One region of the Massilia forsythiae genome, then DNA from elsewhere that is predicted to be linked to it. Evidence: predicted binding sites of a transcription regulator. Region 1 holds the regulator's gene; the other holds the start of a gene.

Region 1 (5,011 bases):
GTCGCCAAGTGGCTGCCTTCGTTCAAGAAGGACAACCGCAGCTACCTGACGGTGGCGGTCGGCTGCACCGGCGGCCAGCACCGCTCGGTGTACATGGCGGAACGCCTGGGCGCCTACTTCAGCGACAGCGAGCGGGTAGTGGTGCGGCACCGCGAACAGCCCTGACCTGAACGGCGCGGCGTTTCAAAAGAATTCGTCGAGCAAGCGGTAGAACCCATTGCGCGCCGGGTCCGGTGCGGCGCCGTAGGCGCGCAGGAAGGGCGCGACCCATTCTTCTCCCCAGGTGTCGCCGATGTCGCGCGTGGCCAGCGCCAGGTCTTGCCAGCGGTCGGCCACGCCCAGCCTGCCGCAATCGATCCAGCCGTTGAAGCGGCCCTCGTTCACGATCGCGTTCGCCAGGCAGGCATCGCCGTGCGCGACCACCGGCTCTTCGCGCAGCGGCGCCTGCGCGCGCAGGCGCGCCAACGGCTCGACCGGCGCCAGGCCACGGTGACCCTGGTCCAGGTCGTCCGTGTCGACCAGGCCCGCCTGCAGGCGCGCATCGGCGCGTTCGATGCGCAGCGCGGCGCGGTGGTCGAACGGACAGCCGGCCGGATCGAGCGCGTGCAGCGCGCGCAGCGCTCCGGCCAGCAGCGCGACGCCGGCACCGGGATCGATGCCGCTCGCTTCCAGGTCGCTGCCGGGCACGGCGCCCAGCAGCAGCCAGTCGTGGCCGGCGTGGTGCGCCTCGCCACGCACCGGCGCGCAGGGAATGCCGCTTGCGCCCAGCCAGCGCAGGCGCGCCGCCTCGTCGGCCAGTTCCGACAGCGGACCCGCGGGTTCGGCCTTGACGAACAGCGCGGGACGGCCGGGCGCATCCAGGCGCCACACCTGCGCCTCCGAGCAACCGGTTTCCTGGCGCGTCCAGCGGCAGCCGGCCAGGGATGCCCGCCATGACTGTGGTATCGACTGCGGCGGTATCGACTCGGCGTCCATGCATCCTCCCAGGGATCGATGAAACGGTTCAGAGATGGCGCAGCGGATGCGCGTACGGCGGCCATACCGGTGCGAAGAAGCGTTCGATCATTTCCGGCGTCACCTGTTCCAGCGCCGGCGGGTTCCAGCGCGGCGCATTGTCCTTGTCGACCGCCAGCGCGCGCACGCCTTCCAGGATCTCGCCGTGCTCGAACGCACGCCGCACCAGGCTGCGCTCCATGCGCAGGCAATCGGCAAAGTCCATGCCGGCGGCGCGCGCCAGCATCGCGTGCGTCACGCACATCATCAAGGGCGAGCGGCGCCGCATCGCGGCCAGGGCGGCCTGGGCGAACGGGTCCGGGTCGCCGGCCAGCGACGCCACGATGTCCGCCACCGAGGCAGCGCCGAAATGGCGGTCGATCGACGCGCGCTGCGCGCTCAGCTCGCTGTCTCCGGCCTGCGCTGCGAACGGCGCGGCGAAGGCGCGCATCGCTTCGGGCAGTGCGGCGCCGGGCACGCTGCCGACCAGTGCGCGCAAGCCGTCCAGCCGGGCGGCGGGCACGAACAGGTCGGCCAGGCCGGCATACAGCGCGTCGGCGGCGCCGATGGTGGCGCCGCTCACGCCCAGGTAGACGCCGAGCCGGCCCGGCGCATGCGCCAGGAAATGGCTGCCGCCGACGTCCGGGAACATGCCGATGTTCACCTCCGGCATCGCCATCCTGGTGCGCTCGGTCACGATGCGCAGGCCGCAGCCGGGGCCGCCCTGGGCGATGCCCATGCCGCCGCCCATCACCACGCCGTCCATCAACGATATATACGGTTTACCATGAAAATGCACGAGGTGGTTCAGCGTGTATTCTTCGGTGAAGAAATCTTCCAGCAGCGCGCTGCCGGTGCCGGGCGTGGCGCCGCCGGCCTGGTGGAAAAAGCGGATGTCGCCGCCGGCGCACAAGGCTTTGTCGCTGGTGCTGCCGATGACGACGGCATCGACGCCATCGTCCGCGCGCCACGCCAGCAGCGCCGCGGTGAGCGCACGCACCATGTCGAGCGACAGGGAATTGAGGGCCTTGGGACGGTCCAGCGTCAGGATGCCGGTGCGGTTGACGACGCGGGCGTGCACGTGTTGGTTCATGGTATTTTGCGGACGTCCATCAAGCAAAAAGGGCGCCGATGCGCCCTTCGTTGTCGTTGCTGCAGCCGGCTTATGCCGTGGCGGGAACGTCGTCGGCATCGCCCGCATCGGACAGATGCTTGAGCGCCGTGCGACTGTGATTTTGCAGCATCTGCTTGTACTTCTGCACTTGCCGGTCGAGACGGTCCATCAGCATGTCGATCGCTGCGTACAGGTCGTGGGCCGCGCTGGCGACGTGCACGATCTTGCCCGCGACACGCAGGTTGATCTCGGCCTTCTGGCGTTTTTCTTTCTCGGTGAGGTTGTCGATGCAGAGGATGACGTGGGAGTCGATCACTTGATCGAAATGGCGGGTGATGCGCTCGAGCTTGTTCTGTACGTATTCTCGGATGGCGGGGGTTACATCCAGGTGATGTCCACTGATGGTGAGATTCATACACACTCCTTTGAAGATACGCAGCTGTCCGGGCTTTGGGGAAAATGCGGCGAACAGCGCTTGATACGAAGGCCGGCTACAAGGATTTGCGGAGGCTGACGGGTGGAATCTTCAAGGCTTCACGGTACTTGGCGACCGTGCGGCGCGCAATCACCATGCCCTGCTCCCCCAGCATGTCCGCAATCTTGCTATCCGATAAGGGATTCTTGGGGTCTTCCGCTCCTGTAAGTTGCACGATCAGAGCCCGGATTGCCGTCGAGGACGCTTCACCGCCCGCCTCGGTCGCAACGTGGCTCCCAAAAAAGTACTTCAACTCGAACATGCCATGCGGCGTCAGCATGTATTTTTGAGTTGTAACCCGAGAAATTGTGCTCTCGTGTAGGCCTAGTGTATCAGCTATCTCGCGTAAAACAAGGGGACGCATGGCAACCGCGCCATGGGAGAAAAAGTTGCGCTGGCGATCGACGATGGCTTGCGCCACGCGCAGGATCGTGTCGAAACGCTGGCGCATGTTCTTGATCAGCCACTTCGCTTCCTGCAATTGCGCGCTCAATTGGCTCTCGCTCTTGCCCTGTTTCAGCAGCGACGCGTACACGCTGTTCACGCGCAGGCGCGGCATCACTTCCGGATTCAATTGCACGCTCCAGCCGTCCTTGGCGCGGCGCACGATCACGTCCGGCACCACGTAGTCGGACACGTCCGCTGCGAATGCCGCACCCGGATGCGGATTGCACTGGCGGATCACCGCCTGCGCCTCGCGCAGGTCTTCGTCGTCGCAGTCGAGCGCCTTTTTCAGCTTGTTGAATTCGCGCTGCGCGAACCAGCTCAGGTAGCGCTCGACGATGACCAGGGCCATGCGCCGCGTCACCAGCGGCACGCCGTGCATGCGCCGGATCTGCAGCGCCAGGCACTCGGCCGCGCTGCGCGCCCCGACGCCGGGCGGGTCCATGCTCTGCACCAGCGCCAGCGCGGTGCGCAGCTCGTCGAACTCGACTTCCAGCTCTTGCGGCAGGCGCGCGTGGATGTCGTCCAACGGCTCTTCCAGGTAACCGTTGTCGTCGAGCGCGTCGATCACCAGTTCCACCAGCGCGCAATCGCGCGCGGCGAAGCAGGTCAGGCGCAACTGCTCCATCAAATGCTCGCGCAGCGAGACCGGACTGGCTTCCAGCTGCGGGCGGCCGTCCTCGTCGTCGCCATTGCCGCTGGCGCGTCCCGTCTCTCCCCAGTCGGCATCCGCGCCTTCGGCTGCGCCGCCGCCCTCGTCGCCACTGGCTTCGCCGCCTTCGCCGTTCTCGGCAGCGGCGCCGCCTTCCTGGCCGTTGGCTTCCGCGTTGGGCGCCTCGTTCGACGGGGTCGTCGACGTGCCGGCGTTGTTGTTGATGGCGCCGTCGGCCAGCAGGCGCACCGAGCGGTCGAGCGGATCGTCCAGGCGTTCCAGCAGCGGGTTATCGCTCAGCACCTGTTCGATTTCCTGGTGCAGTTCGAGCGTGGACAGCTGCAGCAGCCGGATCGACTGCTGCAGCTGCGGGGTCAGTGCCAGGTGTTGCGAGGTCTTGAGTTGCAGCGACTGTTTCATGACTACATGCGGAAGTGTTCGCCGAGATAGACGCGGCGCACCGACTCGTCGGCGATGATGTCGTCGGGACGCCCGGATGCCAGCACCGCGCCCTGGTTGATGATGTAGGCGCGGTCGCAGATGCCGAGCGTCTCGCGCACGTTGTGGTCGGTGATCAGCACGCCGATGCCGCGCTCCTTCAGGAAGCGCACGATGCGCTGGATCTCGATCACGGCGATCGGGTCGACGCCGGCGAACGGTTCGTCCAGCAGCACGAAGCGCGGATTGGTGGCCAGCGCGCGCGCGATCTCCACGCGCCGCCGCTCGCCGCCCGACAGCGACAGCGCCGGGCTCTCGCGCAGCTTCTCGATCTGCAGTTCGGCCAGCAGTTCGTCGAGCCGCTCGCGGATGCGCTCCTTGCCCAGGCGCTTGCCGTTCTCGCGCTGCAGCTCCAGCACGGCGCGGATGTTCTCTTCCACCGTCAGCTTGCGGAACACCGAGGCTTCCTGCGGCAGGTACGACAGTCCCAGCAATGCGCGCCGGTGGATCGGCATGCTCGTCACGTCGGTGCCGTTGATGTCGATGCTGCCGGCGTCCGACGGCACCAGGCCGACGATCATGTAGAACGAGGTGGTCTTGCCGGCGCCGTTCGGGCCGAGCAAGCCCACCACTTCGCCGCAGGCGACCTGCAGCGAGACGTCGCGCACCACCAGGCGCTTGCCGTAGCTCTTTTGCAGGCCCTTGACGACCAGGGTGCTGCCGCCGCTGCATTCGACCACGGCGGCTTCGGGGCGGACGTCCATCATCGGCTGCCCTCGGCCGCAGGCGCAGCCACGGCAGGTGCGGCGGCGGCCGGCGCGGCGGCCGCATTCGCATTGCGGCGCGGCGCGATGATGATGGTGTTGCGGCCCTGCCCCGCCTTGGTCTGGCCGCT
Region 2 (5,011 bases), 1.2 Mb from region 1:
GTGCATTTCACCCCTTTTGTTTCAGGCTGAAACACCGTTGCCGGAGGAATTCTTTGGTAGCCGTAAGAATCGGGTAAGAAACGGTGCTTAGGATCGTTCCCAGCCTGTCGGCAAAGGCATGCATATAACATTGGAGACAAAAAATGGAACAAGACCTCGTACAGCGGGTCAAGAGCGATCCCAATTATCACAAGCTCGTCAAGACGCGCTCCCGCTACGGCTGGATGCTCACCTGGGCCGTGATGATCGTGTATTACGGCTTCACCGCGCTCAACGCGTTCGACAAGCCGTTCATGGCGTCCAAGATCGGCAGCGGCGTCATGTCCTGGGGCGTGCCCCTGGGCCTCTTCGTGATCCTGTTCACCATCGCCGTCACCGCCATCTACGTGCGCCGCGCCAACCGCGAGTTCGATGCACTGACCGACGCCATCCACCGCAACGCCGCCGCCCAGGCGCAAGCCGTCCCGACCACCCAGCCGACCAAGGTGCGCGCATGAACAAGACCCCGATCCGCACCACCGCCGCGCTGGCGCTGCTGTCCGCCGCCAATGCCGCCATGGCCGCGCCCGACCTCGGCCAAGCCACCAAGCAAGCCACCAACTGGACCGCGATCACCATGTTCGCGCTGTTCGTGCTGCTGACCCTGTTCATCACCAAGTGGGCCGCCAAGCGCACCCGCTCGGCTTCCGACTTCTACACCGCCGGCGGCGGCATCTCCGGCTTCCAGAACGGCCTGGCCATCGCCGGCGACTTCATGTCGGCCGCCTCTTTCCTCGGCATTTCCGCCTCGGTGTTCGCCAACGGCTTCGACGGCCTGATCTACGCGATCGGCTTCCTGGTCGGCTGGCCGGTATTGACTTTCCTGATGGCCGAGCGCCTGCGCAACCTGGGCCGCTTCACCTTCGCCGACGTCGCCGCCTACCGCTTCGCCCAGAAGCCGGTGCGCAGCTTCGCCGCCGCCGGCACCCTGGTCACCGTGCTGTTCTACCTGATCGCGCAGATGGTCGGCGCCGGCCAGCTGATCAAGCTGCTGTTCGGCCTGGACTACTATATCGCCGTGGTGCTGGTCGGCGTGCTGATGATGGTGTACGTGCTGTTCGGCGGCATGACCGCCACCACCTGGGTGCAGATCATCAAGGCCGTGATGCTGCTGGCGGGCGCCACCTTCATGGCGTTCTCGGTGCTGTCGCTGTACAACTTCAGCCCGTCGGCGTTGTTCGCCAAGGCCGTGGAAGTGCATGCCAAGGGCGATGCCATCATGGGCCCGGGCGGCTTCATCAAGGATCCGATTTCCGGCATCTCGTTCGGCATGGCGCTGATGTTCGGCACCGCCGGCCTGCCGCACATCCTGATGCGCTTCTTCACCGTCCCGAGTGCCAAGGAAGCGCGCAAGTCGGTGCTGTGGGCCACCACCTGGATCGGCTATTTCTACATCCTGGTGTTCATCATCGGCTTCGGCGCAATCGTGCTGGTCGGCACCAACGCCGGCTTCAAGGATGCCGCCGGTAAGCTGCTGGGCGGCGACAACATGGCGGCGGTGCACCTGGCGAAAGCCGTCGGCGGCGACGTGTTCCTCGGCTTCATCTCGGCGGTGGCCTTCGCGACCATCCTGGCGGTGGTGGCCGGCCTGACTCTGTCCGGCGCCTCGGCCGTGTCGCACGACCTGTACGCCACCGTGATCAAGCGCGGCCAGCCGGCCCCGGGCAGCGAACTGCGCGTGTCGAAGATCACCACGCTGTGCCTGGGCGTGATCGCCGTGCTGCTGGGCATCGTGTTCGAGAAGCAGAACGTCGCCTTCATGGTGTCGCTGGCCTTCGCCATCGCCGCCTCGGCCAACTTCCCGGTGCTGTTCATGTCGGTCCTGTGGAGCAAGTGCACCACCCGCGGCGCCACTGTCGGCGGCTTCCTCGGCCTGGCCACGGCGGTCGGCCTGACCGTGCTGTCGAAATCGGTATGGGTCGACGTGTTCCACAACAAGGCGGCGATCTTCCCGTACACCTCGCCGGCCCTGTTCTCGATGGCCGTCGGCTTCTTCGGCGTGTGGTTGTTCTCGGTGACCGACAGCAGCCCGCGCGCGGCGATCGACAAGGCCGGTTTCGAGGCGCAGGAAGTGCGCTCGGAAACCGGTATCGGCGCGGCGGCAGCGTCGGCGCATTGATCGAAATCGTGCCTGCGCCACCAGGCGCAGGCAAGCCACCACGTCGTCCCCGCGCAGGCGGGGACCTATAGTGAGTAAAAGAATTCGGCACATTGGAAGCAACTGAATGCTTCAACATTGCCAATTTTGGATACTCAGTATGGGTCCCCGCCTGCGCGGGGACGACGCATTTGGGATCGCGCTGTTTCAATCATCCTCTGCTTGAAACGTCTTGAAACATGTGCCGGTTTTGAAACGTCACGTATGCCAGGAATGCCGGTAACTCCTTGAAACCAGCCTGGTTGTTCCGCATCCGACCGCTGGCATGCCGTTTGCATGGGATGGGATGTCATCCATCCCATGCATCGAAGGAACAGCCATCCATGACCCACCCATCCGCAGGCGCCGCATTCCGCCAGGCCGTCCGTGAAGAACACCCGCTGCAGGTCGTGGGCGCGATCAACGCCAACCATGCCCTGTTGGCCAGGCGCGCCGGCTACCGCGCCATCTACCTGTCCGGCGGCGGCGTCGCGGCCGGCTCGCTCGGCTTGCCGGACCTCGGCATCTCCGGGCTGGAAGACGTGCTCGTCGACGTGCGCCGCATCACCGACGTGTGCGACCTGCCGCTGCTGGTCGACGTCGATACCGGCTTCGGCGCATCCGCCTTCAACGTGGCGCGCACCGTGCGCGCGCTGGCCAAGGCCGGCGCCGCCGCCTGCCACATCGAGGATCAGGTCGGCGCCAAGCGCTGCGGCCACCGTCCGGGCAAGGAAATCGTCAGCCAGGGAGAAATGGTGGACCGCATCAAGGCCGCGGCCGATGCCAGGGTCGACGACGATTTCGTGATCATGGCGCGCACCGATGCGCTGGCGGTCGAAGGGCTGGACAAGGCCGTCGAGCGCGCCGTCGCCTGCGTCGACGCCGGCGCCGACATGATCTTCCCGGAAGCGATCACCAGCCTAGAGATGTATGCGCAGTTCAAGCAGGCGGTCAAGGTGCCGATCCTGGCCAACATCACCGAGTTCGGCGCCACGCCGCTGTTCACGGTGGAAGAGCTGAAGGGCGCCGACGTCGACATCGTGCTGTATCCTCTGTCCGCCTTCCGCGCCATGAACAAGGCGGCCGAGAACGTCTACGCGGCGATCCGCCGCGACGGCACCCAGCAGAACGTACTGGACACGATGCAGACGCGCGCCGAACTCTACGACCGCATCGACTATCACAGCTTCGAGCAGAAGCTCGATGCGCTGTTTGCCCAGAACAAGTCGAAATAAGCGAAACAAGCGAAACCAGCACCACGGAGAGACCACATGACCGACCAGATTCATCCCGCAACCCCCGCCTTCAAGCCGAAGAAATCGGTGGCCCTGTCCGGCGTCGCCGCCGGCAACACCGCGCTGTGCTCGGTGGGCCGTTCCGGCAACGACCTGCATTACCGCGGCTACGACATCCTGGACGTCGCCGACGCCTGCGAATTCGAGGAGATCGCCTACCTGCTGGTGCACGGCAAGCTGCCCAACGACGGCGAACTGCGCGGCTACAAGGCCAAGCTGAAATCGCTGCGCGGCCTGCCGCAGGCGCTCAAGGCGGCGCTGGAAGCGCTGCCGGCCGGCGCCCACCCGATGGACGTGATGCGCACCGGTGTCTCGGTGCTCGGCTGCACCTTGCCGGAAAAGGACGACCATAACCTCTCGGGCGCGCGCGACATCGCCGACCGCCTGATGGCCTCGTTCGGCTCGATGCTGCTGTACTGGTACCACTACAGCCATAACGGCAAGCGCATCGACGTCGAAACCGACGACGAGTCGATCGGCGGCCACTTCCTGCACCTGCTGCACGGCTTCGCACCGCCGGAGAAGTGGGTGCGGGCGATGCACACCTCGCTGATCCTGTACGCCGAGCACGAATTCAACGCCTCGACCTTCACCGGCCGCGTGATCGCCGGCACCGGCTCCGACATGTATTCGTCCATCACCGGCGCCATCGGCGCGCTGCGCGGCCCCAAGCACGGCGGCGCCAACGAGGTGGCCTTCGAGATCCAGAAGCGCTATGAAAACCCGGACGAGGCCGAGGCCGACATCCGCAACCGCGTGGCCAACAAGGAAGTCGTGATCGGCTTCGGCCATCCGGTCTATACCATTTCCGACCCGCGCAACAAGGTGATCAAGGAAGTCGCGCGCGGCCTGTCGGAAGCGGTCGGCTCGACCAAGATGTTCGACATCGCCGAGCGCCTGGAATCGGTGATGTGGGAAGTCAAGAAGATGTTCCCGAACCTGGACTGGTTCTCGGCCGTGTCGTACCACATGATGGGCGTGCCGACCGCGATGTTCACGCCATTGTTCGTGATCGCCCGCACCTCGGGCTGGTCAGCCCACGTGATCGAGCAGCGCATCGACAACAAGATCATCCGCCCGAGTGCGAACTATGTCGGGCCGGAAGACCTGCAGTTCGTGCCGCTGGCGCAGCGTAAATAAGGGCGATCGAGCCGAAACGCAAACCTGCCGTCGTCCCCGCGCAGGCGGGGACCCATATATCGCTTTCGAAGCCGGATGCCTGGACGGTTCGGAGTGCTTCCAAGGTCACGACTTCTGACGCTCGGCATGGGTCCCCGCCTTCGCGGGGACGACGGGGAGTACCAACGACGGAACTCATCATCATGAACAGCAACTACCGCAAACCCCTGCATGGCACCAACCTGCACCACTTCGACGCGCGCGCCGCGGTGGAGGACATCCGGCCCGGTGCCTGGGACAAGCTGCCCTACACCGCGCGCGTGCTGGCCGAAAACCTGGTGCGCCGCTGCGAGCCGATGGCGCTGGCGCCGTCGCTCACGCAGCTGATCGAGCGCCGCCGCGACCTCGACTTTCCCTGGTT

Evidence for each region. Region 1 encodes sigma-54, which starts transcription at its own class of promoters, with help from an activator protein. Its sites were predicted from a motif close to TGGCANGNAANCTGCTTT; they were not measured.
Region 2: prpB (methylisocitrate lyase) is a predicted target of sigma-54. The motif match lies at 2,459-2,476, and genes of this name have one in related genera.

What each region holds. Positions count from the first base shown of each region.
Region 1 is NZ_CP051685.1:1,373,576-1,378,586, forward strand. It holds gene rapZ (RNase adapter RapZ) at 1-165, shown strand, start outside; gene HH212_RS05875 (APH(3') family aminoglycoside O-phosphotransferase) at 184-975, opposite strand; gene HH212_RS05880 (enoyl-CoA hydratase/isomerase family protein) at 1,004-2,086, opposite strand; gene hpf (ribosome hibernation-promoting factor, HPF/YfiA family) at 2,157-2,522, opposite strand; gene HH212_RS05890 (RNA polymerase factor sigma-54) at 2,599-4,098, opposite strand; gene lptB (LPS export ABC transporter ATP-binding protein) at 4,101-4,883, opposite strand; gene lptA (lipopolysaccharide transport periplasmic protein LptA) at 4,880-5,011, opposite strand, start outside.
Region 2 is NZ_CP051685.1:150,446-155,456, reverse strand. It holds gene HH212_RS00730 (DUF485 domain-containing protein) at 144-497, shown strand; gene HH212_RS00725 (cation acetate symporter) at 494-2,158, shown strand; gene prpB (methylisocitrate lyase) at 2,521-3,411, shown strand; gene prpC (bifunctional 2-methylcitrate synthase/citrate synthase) at 3,448-4,611, shown strand; gene acnD (Fe/S-dependent 2-methylisocitrate dehydratase AcnD) at 4,794-5,011, shown strand, end outside.